3 regions of the Pararhizobium qamdonense genome follow, and region 1 is predicted to be linked to each of the others. Evidence: riboswitches for the same ligand, from Rfam matches in the RefSeq annotation. Region 1 holds a riboswitch; each other region holds the start of a gene.
The links. Region 1 has a riboswitch for cobalamin ahead of PYR65_RS09645 (CbtB domain-containing protein). Riboswitches for the same ligand answer to the same signal wherever they lie in the genome.

Region 1 (3,773 bases):
AGAACGATCGCCGCGAGCCACCAGATTTTGCGGTCTTGCAGATCGGCTGCAGGAAAGCCCGGAAGTTCCGGCGGCAGGCCGACGGCCGGCAGGAGATGCACCGCAAGCCAGCCGCAAATGCCCCAGATCGCGCCGTTGCGCAACGTAATCGGCTGGTTGAACACCAGGCTTGCTCCGGCAAGCAGCAGGCCGAAACCGGCACCGGCCACCAGATTGGCAAGCAGCGTGCCGGAGAAACGGCTCATGCCGAACATGATGCCGCCTTCTTCCTCATGCTCGCCCTCATGGGCATAGGCCGGCGTGACCGGCGAGAGTGCGGACAACATCTCGCCAATGACCGAGGACCGGTTGAGCGAGGACTGTTGCTGCTGCTGACCTTCGGTCGTGGCAGGCGGCTCGGCTGCGGGTTCCTTGACTTCGAATTCCTCGGCATGAAGGATGAGCGGGACAACCCGCAATTCCTGTGCCGCCGTCATGAAGACGCCCGCGATCAACCCAGCCACCAATGCGGCCAGAAGTGTTTTGACAATCATGTGATACCCCCAAAAATCAAGCGGAACTGATCGATCTGTCGTGCTCAACGCTTGCTGTGTTTCAATTCCCCACGGCAAAAACCGCCCGATGCAAAAGCATGGGCGCAATCCAGGGCCGCGCGATGTCCTGTCGGAAATCGGCGATCCCTCTCATCGATCAGGTGCGGAAAGCGCAAAGCCTTCCACCGTTCATCAATGGCAAGGGAAGCCGTAGGAGTGGCGGACGTCGTGGGCGGTGTCGTGCAGCACTGCAGAATTGGCAAGGCCTGCACCGAAGACCAGGAAACCACCGATCAACAGGGCGAGAACGGCCGTCGTGATGCGGTCGCTGAGAGAAAGCGGAATGCTTGAAACTGTAGTCGTAGCCATGACAACCTCCGTGATGGCGCGTGGAATATATCCCACTCAATTGGGCACCATGCCCTTCATCAACCGGCAGGTTTCCTGGCTCGCGGCGTCAGGCGCTTTCGCGCCAAGGAGCCTGTCTCACCTTCCCGGGGCAGGGCTTGAAATCCCGTCGCCCTAGTGGCTTTTACCGGCTGAACAAACCGGCATGACAAACTCTGACCGCTCTACAGTCGCGGGGTCGGCCGTGATGAAGATGCCCAGAATGGGTCCACCCGTCACGTTCCCATTTACTCCCCGAAAGCGCCTCGCCCCCAGGGAACCAATTGATCCCGCAATGATTATGCCGTCGTATCATGCATGTCAATTCGGCGCTGCGACCTCCAATGACGTATTGCAGCTCTTGATTTTTCCCCGCAATGTCTAAATTGGATATGTAGTACAACCTGGTATGCGCTCAAGTTGCAACCCGGTTTTTTCAAGAAACACTCAATGGTTGTTTGAATTGAAAGATACTCTTCTTATTCACCGGAACAATAGTTCTTTAGCAATCTTGGTGTAGAATGCGGCGGCGCTGACACGCGAAGCATCACCCACAGAGAAGACCATGAAAGCGGCGAGGTCCGAACAGGAATTTCAGAATATTCTTCGCCGCTTGGGAATTGCGCTCGACGCTTCTCAGATCGGGGTGTGGGAGCACGATACGCAGAAGGACGAAGTCGTCTGGGACCTGCAAATGCATCGGCTCTACGCAACGGGCAAGACACAGAAGCGCGTCAAGGCGGCGGTGTGGATGAATGCGATTCATCCCGATGATTTTGTGCAAGCGCAAGCGGATTTCGATCTCGCGATTGCAACAGGCGACGTTTATTCGTCGGAATACCGGATCATCCTGCCGGACGGCGAAACCCGCCATCTGCGCTCGCGTGCCTATTGTTTCGAGGAAGACGGCCACATCACCTTCATCGGTGCCGAGTGGGACGTGACGGCGGATGTGCTGCTCAATCGCGAATTGCGGCGGCAGAAGGCGATTGCCGAAGCGCGCGCCGTTGCGCTGGAAGTGAGCTCCGAGCGGATACAGCATGCCGCCGAGCACGATTCCCTGACAGGGCTTCCAAACCGCCGCTTTTTCGACCGTCGGCTGGCGGAGCTTGCCGAGGGGGAGGGCCCGGAGAAGCTGGCGATCCTGCATATTGGTCTCGACCGGTTCAAACAGATCAACGACGCGGCCGGCCATGCGGCGGGCGACGATGTCCTGCGGTCCTGCGCGCGGCGTATTGAGGCCGGCGTTCCGAAAAACTCGTTCATCGCCCGCGTCAGCGGTGATGAATTTGCCGTTCTGATCGCAAACTTCGTCTCCCTGGAAGACCTCAAAGCCCGGGCCGAGCGGCTGACACAGGGGCTGAAGCAGTCGGTCTGGCACAATGACGAGGTCCTGCACACCGGCGGCTCCATCGGCGTCGCCGCAGCCAGCGGACGCAATATTGCAAGCCTTCTGGCGCAGTCCGACATTGCGCTCAACCGGGCGAAAAAGCTCGGCAGGGGACGTGTCGAAGTCTATTCCGCACAGCTGAAAGCGCAGCTCAACGCCGAGCAGCGGATCGGCCGTCAGTTTTCGCATGGTCTGGAGAAAGGCGAGTTCGTTCCCTTCTATCAGGCGCAGGTCGATGCACGGACCCGGCGCGTCGTCGGGATGGAAGTTCTGGCGCGCTGGCGCCATCCCAAGCGTGGATTGATCATGCCGGGGGAATTCATCAAGGTTGCGGCGGGTCTTGGCCGGCTGGACGATCTTGATGCCGCCATCCTTAAAGCGGCGCTCAGGGATCGCGAGGCCTGGACGCGCCGGGGCGTGGATGTTCCGCGCATCTCCGTCAATGTGTCGGCCGCCCGCCTGTCGGATCCATTGTTGATCGACGAACTCAAGCGTCTCGGCGTTCAGCCGGACATGCTGTCCTTCGAATTGCTGGAAACCATTTTCCTCGACGACAGCGAGGATGATGTGTTTGCCAATGTTGCCGGGCTGAAGGCCATGGGCATCGATATCGAGATCGATGATTTCGGCTCCGGCCACGCGTCGATTATCGGGCTGGTCAAGCTGAAACCACGGCGGATGAAGATCGACCGGCAGCTGGTCTTGCCGATCACCACATCGCGTGAGCAGAAACGGCTGCTGCGCTCGATCATCGATATTGCCAAGGCGCTGAATATCGAAGTGATTGCCGAAGGGGTGGAGACACAGGAACACGCCAAGCTGTTGACGCGGCTTGGCTGCGATATCCTGCAGGGCTATGCTATAGCCTATCCGGCCCCGGCCGCCGACATGCTGGCCCGGCTGACGGAGGATGACCCGCAAGCCCTTGCCGTCCAGCACTGACGGCGTTTCCCGTCCTTATTCCTGCTTTCCCAACAGATCCTGCATGACGGCGATGATGCGCCGGTGCTGGTGGGCGTGGCGTGTGCGGATGCTGGTCGCCGCATAGATCGCCTGCTGGATGAGGGGTGCATCCTCAATCGGAAAGGCGGTGCCTTCATCCGCAAGCTTCATTGCGGTGGCGCGCGTCACATAGGCTGCGCCGGCAAGCGTTTTCAACAGGCCGGTGATGGCGATGTTCTGTCCTGACGCCAGCGGTGCGGAGGACAGTTGCGGCAGGGCGAGGCGGTGCGCACGGTCGAATGCCGGGGAATAGACGGCCTGGATATAGGTCTCCGGCTGCAATTCGGCGACCGTTTTCACTGTTGTGGCGACCAGCGTATAGGTCATGTCGCCGATGCGCTCGTAGTGCAGGTCGGGCAGGTAGTGCGGCGTATAGAGGATGGCGAGATCGAGATCGCCGGCGGCCAGATCGCGGTTCATCTGGTTGGAATAATCGGCTTCCATATAGATCGAGGTGGTCG
Region 2 (3,773 bases), on a different replicon from region 1:
CCGTTCGGCCCCAGCAGCCCGAGCGTCTTGCCGGCAGGCACATCGATGCTGATGCCATCGACGATCATCAGGCCACCGGCAGACCAGCGCACATCATGGATGACGATGCTCAAACCGGCCTCCTTGCCTTGTAGAGAATGAGCGCAAAGGCGGGTGCGCCGAACAATGCGGTGACGACGCCGATCGGCAGGATCTGCTGCGGGATGATGACCCGCGAGACGATATCGGCCGCCACCATGAAGATCGCGCCGGTGATGGCCGCCGCCGGCAAAAGGCGGCCATGCGCGGGGCCGACCAGAAACCGCGCCGCATGCGGAATGACCAGTCCGACGAAGCCGATCGAGCCGACGATGCTGACCATCGCCGCCGTCATCAGCGCGGTGGCGCCGAGCAGGATGATGCGCACGCGGTTGATGGCGATACCGAGCGCTGCCGCCGCATCGGCGCCGAAGGTGAAGGCATCGAGCGCCCGCGCGTAAAACATCGACACGGCAAAACCGATCAGGGCAACAGGGGCCGCCAGATAGACATCGGGCCAGCGCACGCCCGAAAGGCTTCCGAGCAGCCAGAACATGACGCCGCGCGCCTGCTCGGCATTGGCCGATGTGGTAACGATGTAAGAGGTCAGCGCGTTGAAAAGCTGCGAACCGGCAACGCCGGCCAGGATGATCCGGTCTGCCCCGCCGCCTGCACCGGCGGCAAGCGCCGAGACGAGAACGAAGGCGACGACCGCGCCGATGAAGGCACCGGTCGAGAGTGTCAAAACACCATAACCGAACCCCAGGATCATCACCGCGACAGCGCCTGTCGAGGCGCCGGCGGAGATACCGAGCACATAGGGCTCGGCCAGCGGATTGCGCAGCAGCGCCTGCAGGATGGCGCCTGACAAAGCAAGTGCGGCGCCTGCACTTGCCGCCAGAAGCGCGCGGCTGAGCCGGTAGTCCCAGACAATGCCCTGATGGATCCGGCTGAGTTCGAAAGCGGTGCCGAACAGGCGATTGGAAACGGCCTTGGCCGTCGTTTCCAAGGGAATGGGGATCTCGCCGATGGAGACGGCGAGACTGATGACGAAGCCGAGGGTCACGAAAGACAGGATGACGAGCGCGAGACGCGCCCACCACCTTTCGCCGGTCACCAGGGTTTGAGCCATGGCCAGGCTCACTGCGACAGGCCGAACGACTTGATGCCCTTGGCGAGGATCTCGATACCGTCGATCGTGCGGATCGTCGGGTTCATCGATTGCGCATCCATTTCAACGAAGCGCTTGTTCTTCACGGCATCGAGCTGGCTGGTGACCGGGTCATTCTCCAGGAAATCGATCTTCACGGCCGGATCGTCGGCGGCATAGCGGCGGCGGTCCATGGTGGCGATGACGATGACGGACGGGTTGGCCTCGGCATTCGTTTCCCAGCCGACCAGCGGCCATTCCTCTTCGGTGGTCACCACATTCTGGGCGCCCAGCGTTTTCAGGATATAGGCAGGGGCGCTGTTCTTGCCGGCGATAAAGGCATCCCCCTGCACTTCCTTGCTGGAAAACCAGAAGACCACCGGCAGCGCACCCGGCCTGGCGGCGCCGATCGAGGCAACAGCGTCGGCTTCGCGCTTCTTCAACTCTGCAATCAGCGCGTCGCCGCGATCCTGGATGTCAAAAATCCGCGAAAGCTCGCCGATTTCCTGGTAGATCAGGTCCATGGTGAACAGTTCGCGGCGAACGCCGTCGCCGCCGTCGGTATTGATCTTGGCCACGCAATCGGCCGGCGACACATAGGTATTGATGCCGAGGCCGGAAAACTGCTCGCGTTTGCCGACCGAGCCTTGAGCGCCGACATGCCACTCGAATTCGGCGGCGACCAGATCGGGCTCGGCGCCAACGACGGATTCAAAGCTCGGGTCGTTATCGGCCAGCCGCTTGATGCCCTTGTTGGTCTCGGCAAAGGCCGGCAGAACCGGACCCACCCAGACGGCGGTGCCCGCAATCTTGTCGGCGAGACCCAGCGAAAACAGGATTTCGGTCATGCCCTGGCCGATCGAGACGACCTTCTGCGGAGCCTTGTCGAAGCGCACGGTCTGGCCGCAATTGGTGATGTCGAGCGGATAGGTGGTGGGCGCTGCGGCAACTGGTGCGGCAAAGGCGATGACAGCGATGGCTGCAGCCGGCAGCGGCGCCAGAACACGGGACAGAGGAAGAATACGGGTGATAAACATTTGAACCTTCTTGAAAACGGAATTCCAGTCCGGGCGCCAGGGCGCCCGTGGAATTGAAAAGGGGAACGGCAGCTTTTGCTGTGCAAAAGCGCGCGTAGGCTTTCAGCCGCCTGCTTAGGGACGGCGACAGAATTCCGTTATGAAGAAAACGGCGCGAAAACGCCGGATGCGGCGGTCGAAATCAAACATGATGGCTCCTGTTCCGGGCAACCCCGCCCGGGAAGTTGGATGTTTCTTTCGACGGCAGGTCTCCTGGCTCACGGATATCTGTCTCTCGCCTGCCTTCCCGAAAACCTTGAGGGCTCGCAGTGGCTTGGCGCTTCTTAAAAGCGCCGGATGGCGATCGGCAATCCGCTTACAGTTGCGGGGGCAGCCACGGTCTTGGTCCCTGTTGGGTCTTCCGCACCGTGTTCCCTATTAATCCCCTCGAAGTCATCCATCGGGGAACCGTCAGATGTCACTTAGTCCAGCGGCAGTGGCGGCGTCAAGACGAGAGCGCCACGAGAGCGCCGCCCCTTCCCCGTTTACGGCATCAACTGGCCGCCATTGACCTCGATGATCTGGCCGGTGACATAGCCAGACAGCGACGGCGACGCCAGAAACAGAAAGGCGCCCACACATTCGTCGGGCGTACCGACCCGGCCCTGCGGAACGGTCTTGCGCTGGGCGTCCAGCATCTCCGGGCTGGTATAGCGGTCATGAAAAGGCGTGGCGATCACGCCGGGTGCGACCGCATTGACGCGAATATCGTCGGCGGCAAACTCCTTGGCGTGGCCGCGGGTGATGGTCGAGACGAAGCCTTTGGACGCCGCATAGAGAATGGCGCCGTTGCCGCCACCATTGCGGGCGGCAATCGAGGTCGTGTTGATGATGAAGCCACCCTGCTTCTTCAGAAAAGGATGCGCGGCGCGGGTCGCCGCCAGCACGGATCGGGCATTGAGGTCCATGACACGCTCGTAATGCGCATCGCTCATTTCGGCCGTCGTGACGCGTCCGAGCATGCCGCCGGCATTGTTGATCAACCCATCGAGACGGCCGAAATGGGCGGCAGCCTCCTCAACGACGCGTTCCGTGACACCATCGGCAGACAAATCGCCCTGCACCAGAACCGCCTTGCCGCCCTCGTCTACCACTTCGCCAAGCAGGTTTTCCGCAGCCTGCCTGCTCTCATTGTAATGGATCGCCACGCTTGCGCCCTGTGCCGCCAAAGCACGCACAAGGGCAGCGCCAATGCCGGTCGATGCGCCGGTGATCAAGACCGCCTTGCCGTCGAGGTCGCCGATACGCACCCCGTTCCATTGTCCCTGTGCCATCTCTCATCCTCGATTACAGTGAAAGGAAGCACGGAGAATAGCGTTCGAAACAGGATTGCCCAGTGCCGATTGCGTGCGGGTCTCCAAGGCGGGAAAGCACACCAGCGTGTCATCCCCCGATTGCCGGCGCATCACCGCCGGCAAGGAGAGACCGGAAAACTTGCATTGCCTCAAAAATCCCAGTCGTCATCTTCGGTCGCAACGGCCTTGCCGATGACATAGGACGAGCCGGAACCGGAGAAGAAGTCGTGGTTC
Region 3 (3,773 bases), on a different replicon from region 1:
CGCCCGCCGATCATCTATGGCGATGTCTCGCGTCCGAACCCGATGACCGTTGCCTGGTGGAAATATGCGCAGGCGCTGACGGCAAAGACCGTCAAGGGCATGCTGACCGGACCGGTGACGATCCTTAACTGGTCGTTCGTCCGCGACGATCTTCCGCGCAGCACCGTCTGCAAGCAGATTGCGCTGGCCATCCGCGACGAGGTTCATGACCTTGCCGAGGCGGGCGCGGCGATGATCCAGATCGACGAGGCGGCCTTGCGCGAAGGACTGCCGCTGCGACGGGCGGACTGGAAAGCCTATCTCGACTGGGCGGTCGAAAGCTTCCACCTTTGCTCGACCGGCGTTTCCGACGAGACGCAGATCCATACGCATATGTGCTACTCGGAGTTCAACGACATCATGCCGGCAATCGCCGCCATGGATGCCGACGTGATTTCCATCGAGACGTCGCGGTCGAAGATGGAACTTCTGTCGGCCTTCACCGGCCGTGGCTACCCGAACGAAATCGGGCCGGGTGTCTACGATATCCACTCGCCGCGGGTACCCGCTGTCGAGGAAATGGTCGAGCTTCTGGACAAGGCGAGCGAGGGACTGGTCGCAGGACAGATCTGGGTCAATCCGGATTGCGGCCTGAAGACGCGCAAATGGGAAGAGGTCAAGCCGGCGCTGGTCAACATGGTTGCCGCAGCCATCCGGCTGCGTGCCAGCCTGGAGCGGGGCCGCGCGGTCAATTCATGACGCCAGCCGCAAAACAACAGACGGCGCCGGGAGATTTCCCGGCGCAGTCCCGCCTCATCGATCTCCGGCATTAATTCCCCATTATCCACAACGCAGCAAAAATAATGTGGCGCAGGCCCTGAATCCGGCGTCTACACATTGACGTCATTTTCCCGTCGTATACTATATCTAGTGTTCAACGGTCCTCCGAATCGAAGGGTGAGGAGGCTAAGAGGGAATACGGTGCGCCAGGGCTTTCAAGCTCCGGCAAAGCCGAAGCTGCCCCCGCAACTGTCAGCGGCGAGCGTCTGTTTCATTTCAAGTCACTGAAGCATCAGGCTTCGGGAAGGCGGAATGGACGCAACGACCCGTAAGCCAGGAGACCTGCCATTGAGCGAAAACGTCCACGGGCGGGGTGCCCGGAAGGTCGCGTGATATGTGGCGGAATGAGTCCGCTTTGTGCTCGCGTTCGTCCGATGCCCGCCAAACAAGGCTTCGGGGTGAAGGCATGTCAGTCAATCGAATTCGCAGACCAACAGACGCGGAATCGCGATCGGCGGCGCAGGCCTAACCCCTCGCAAATATCGGAAATGAACAACAGCGATCGGACCCGCGTGCAGCGGCTCGGAGCCTTTCGCCTGCCGGCAACATCACAGACCCACGATCACAAGACCCACGAGGACCATCATGGATATCACCGTTTACAGCAAGCCTTCCTGCGTCCAGTGCACCGCGACCTATCGCGCGCTCGATCGCAAAGGCATCGACTATCAGGTCGTCGATATTTCCAAGGACGAGTACGCCTTCGCAAAGGTGATCGGCCTCGGTTACCAGCAGGTGCCGGTGGTGATCGCGGGGCAGGATCATTGGGCTGGGTTCCGGCCGGACAAGATCAGCGCGCTTTCTTGAGTACGGCCTGAGCGTGGCCTGAACACGAATGGACAAGCGATGGGCCTGATCGTCTATTATTCCAGCCTATCGGAAAACACCCATCGCTTTGTCGCCAAGCTGAATTTGAAATCCATCCGCATTCCCGTCAGCAACGGCGTGGAAACGCCGGATGTGCGCGAACCCTTCGTTCTCATCCTGCCAACCTATTGCGGCGATGACGGCAAGGGCGCGGTTCCAAAGCAGGTGATCCGCTTTCTCAACGATGCGGACAACCGGTCCCTCATCCGGGGCGTGATCGCCGCCGGTAACAGCAATTTCGGCGAGACATTCGGTCTCGCGGGCAATGTCATCTCGGAAAAATGCCGGGTGCCGTACCTCTACAGGTTCGAGCTTCTGGGTACGGACGAGGACGTCGCCAATGTCATCAATGGATTGGAACGATTTTGGACGTCTCAGAGACTTTGACGCGGAGCGCAAAACCGCTCAACACTTTGGCTCATTCCGCTGGCGAACGCCCCTTGAAGGCGACGGAAACCGCGATTGATTACCACGCGCTGAACGCGATGCTGAACCTTTATGACGATGAAGGAAAGATCCAGCTCGACAAGGACCGGCTGGCTGCCAAGCAATATTTCCTGCAGCACGTCAACCAGAACACCGTGTTCTTCCATAACTTGCGGGAAAAGCTCGATTACCTGGTGACCGAGGGCTATTACGAGCGCGAGGTTCTCGACCAGTATTCGTTCAATTTCGTGCGCGACCTCTACGATCACGCCTATGCCAAGAAGTTCCGCTTCCCGACCTTTCTCGGTGCCTTCAAGTATTACACCAGCTACACGCTGAAAACCTTTGATGGAAAACGCTATCTCGAGCGGTACGAAGACCGCATCTGCATGGTGGCGCTGGCGCTGGCGCAAGGGAATGAAGCGACGGCCCGCGACATGGTTGACGAGATCATTTCCGGCCGCTTCCAGCCGGCGACGCCGACCTTCCTGAATGCCGGCAAGAAGCAGCGCGGCGAGCTCGTTTCGTGCTTCCTATTGCGCGTTGAGGACAATATGGAATCGATTGCCCGCGGCATCAATTCGGCGCTGCAGCTGTCGAAGCGCGGCGGCGGCGTCGCCCTGTCGCTCACCAATATCCGCGAGGCGGGTGCGCCGATCAAGCAGATCGAGAACCAGTCGTCGGGTATCATTCCGGTGATGAAGCTCCTCGAAGACAGCTTCTCCTATGCCAACCAGCTTGGCGCACGCCAGGGGGCAGGGGCCGTCTATCTGAACGCCCATCATCCCGACATCATGCGCTTCCTCGATACGAAACGCGAAAATGCCGACGAGAAGATCCGCATCAAGACGCTCTCGCTCGGCGTCGTCGTGCCGGATATCACCTTCGAACTGGCAAAGAACAACGAGGATATGTACCTGTTTTCGCCCTATGACGTGGAGCGCGTCTACGGCGTGCCGTTCACCGAAATTTCGGTGACGGAGAAATACCGCGAGATGGCGGATGATGCCCGTATCTCCAAGAAGAAGATCAAGGCGCGCGAATTCTTCCAGGTGCTGGCCGAAATCCAGTTCGAGAGCGGCTATCCCTACATCATGTTCGAAGACACGGTGAACCGGGCAAACCCGATTGCCGGCCGCATCACCATGAGTAATCTCTGCTCGGAAATCCTGCAGGTGAGCGAGGCCAGCGACTATAATGAAGACCTGTCCTACAAGCATATGGGCAAGGACATTTCCTGCAATCTCGGTTCGCTGAACATCGCAGCCGCAATGGACAGTTCCGATTTCGGCAAGACGATCGAAACCTCGATCCGGGCGCTGACGGCCGTTTCCGACATGAGCCATATCTCGTCGGTGCCCTCGATCGAGAAAGGCAATGACGACAGCCACGCGATCGGCCTTGGCCAGATGAACCTGCATGGCTATCTCGCCCGCGAGCGCATCCATTACGGTTCCGACGAGGGCGTCGATTTCACCAACATGTATTTCTACACGGTGACCTACCATGCCATCCGGGCATCGAACCGGATCGCCGTCGAGCGGGGATCGAGCTTCAAGGGTTTTGAGGATTCGAAATACGCATCCGGCGAGTATTTCGACAAATATGCCGGACAGGAATGGGTACCGGCGACCGCGCGCGTGCTCGAACTGTTTAAGACC

Region 2: it holds a riboswitch for cobalamin, as region 1 does, so the genes downstream of both, PYR65_RS22925 (ABC transporter substrate-binding protein) here and PYR65_RS09645 (CbtB domain-containing protein) in region 1, are expected to answer to the same signal.
Region 3: it holds a riboswitch for cobalamin, as region 1 does, so the genes downstream of both, nrdH (glutaredoxin-like protein NrdH) here and PYR65_RS09645 (CbtB domain-containing protein) in region 1, are expected to answer to the same signal.

Annotation. Positions count from the first base shown of each region.
Region 1 covers NZ_CP119566.1:1,995,375-1,999,147, forward strand. Annotated here, with positions in the region: gene PYR65_RS09640 (CbtA family protein) at 1-533, opposite strand, end outside; gene PYR65_RS09645 (CbtB domain-containing protein) at 726-902, opposite strand; cobalamin riboswitch at 951-1,220, opposite strand; gene PYR65_RS09650 (bifunctional diguanylate cyclase/phosphodiesterase) at 1,486-3,252, shown strand; gene PYR65_RS09655 (LysR family transcriptional regulator) at 3,268-3,773, opposite strand, start outside.
Region 2 covers NZ_CP119567.1:359,118-362,890, reverse strand. Annotated here, with positions in the region: gene PYR65_RS22935 (ABC transporter ATP-binding protein) at 1-113, opposite strand, end outside; gene PYR65_RS22930 (FecCD family ABC transporter permease) at 110-1,150, opposite strand; gene PYR65_RS22925 (ABC transporter substrate-binding protein) at 1,159-2,205, opposite strand; cobalamin riboswitch at 2,431-2,672, opposite strand; gene PYR65_RS22920 (SDR family NAD(P)-dependent oxidoreductase) at 2,730-3,518, opposite strand; gene nrdF (class 1b ribonucleoside-diphosphate reductase subunit beta) at 3,689-3,773, opposite strand, start outside.
Region 3 covers NZ_CP119567.1:353,792-357,564, forward strand. Annotated here, with positions in the region: gene metE (5-methyltetrahydropteroyltriglutamate--homocysteine S-methyltransferase) at 1-738, shown strand, start outside; cobalamin riboswitch at 901-1,123, shown strand; gene nrdH (glutaredoxin-like protein NrdH) at 1,405-1,626, shown strand; gene nrdI (class Ib ribonucleoside-diphosphate reductase assembly flavoprotein NrdI) at 1,666-2,073, shown strand; gene nrdE (class 1b ribonucleoside-diphosphate reductase subunit alpha) at 2,127-3,773, shown strand, end outside.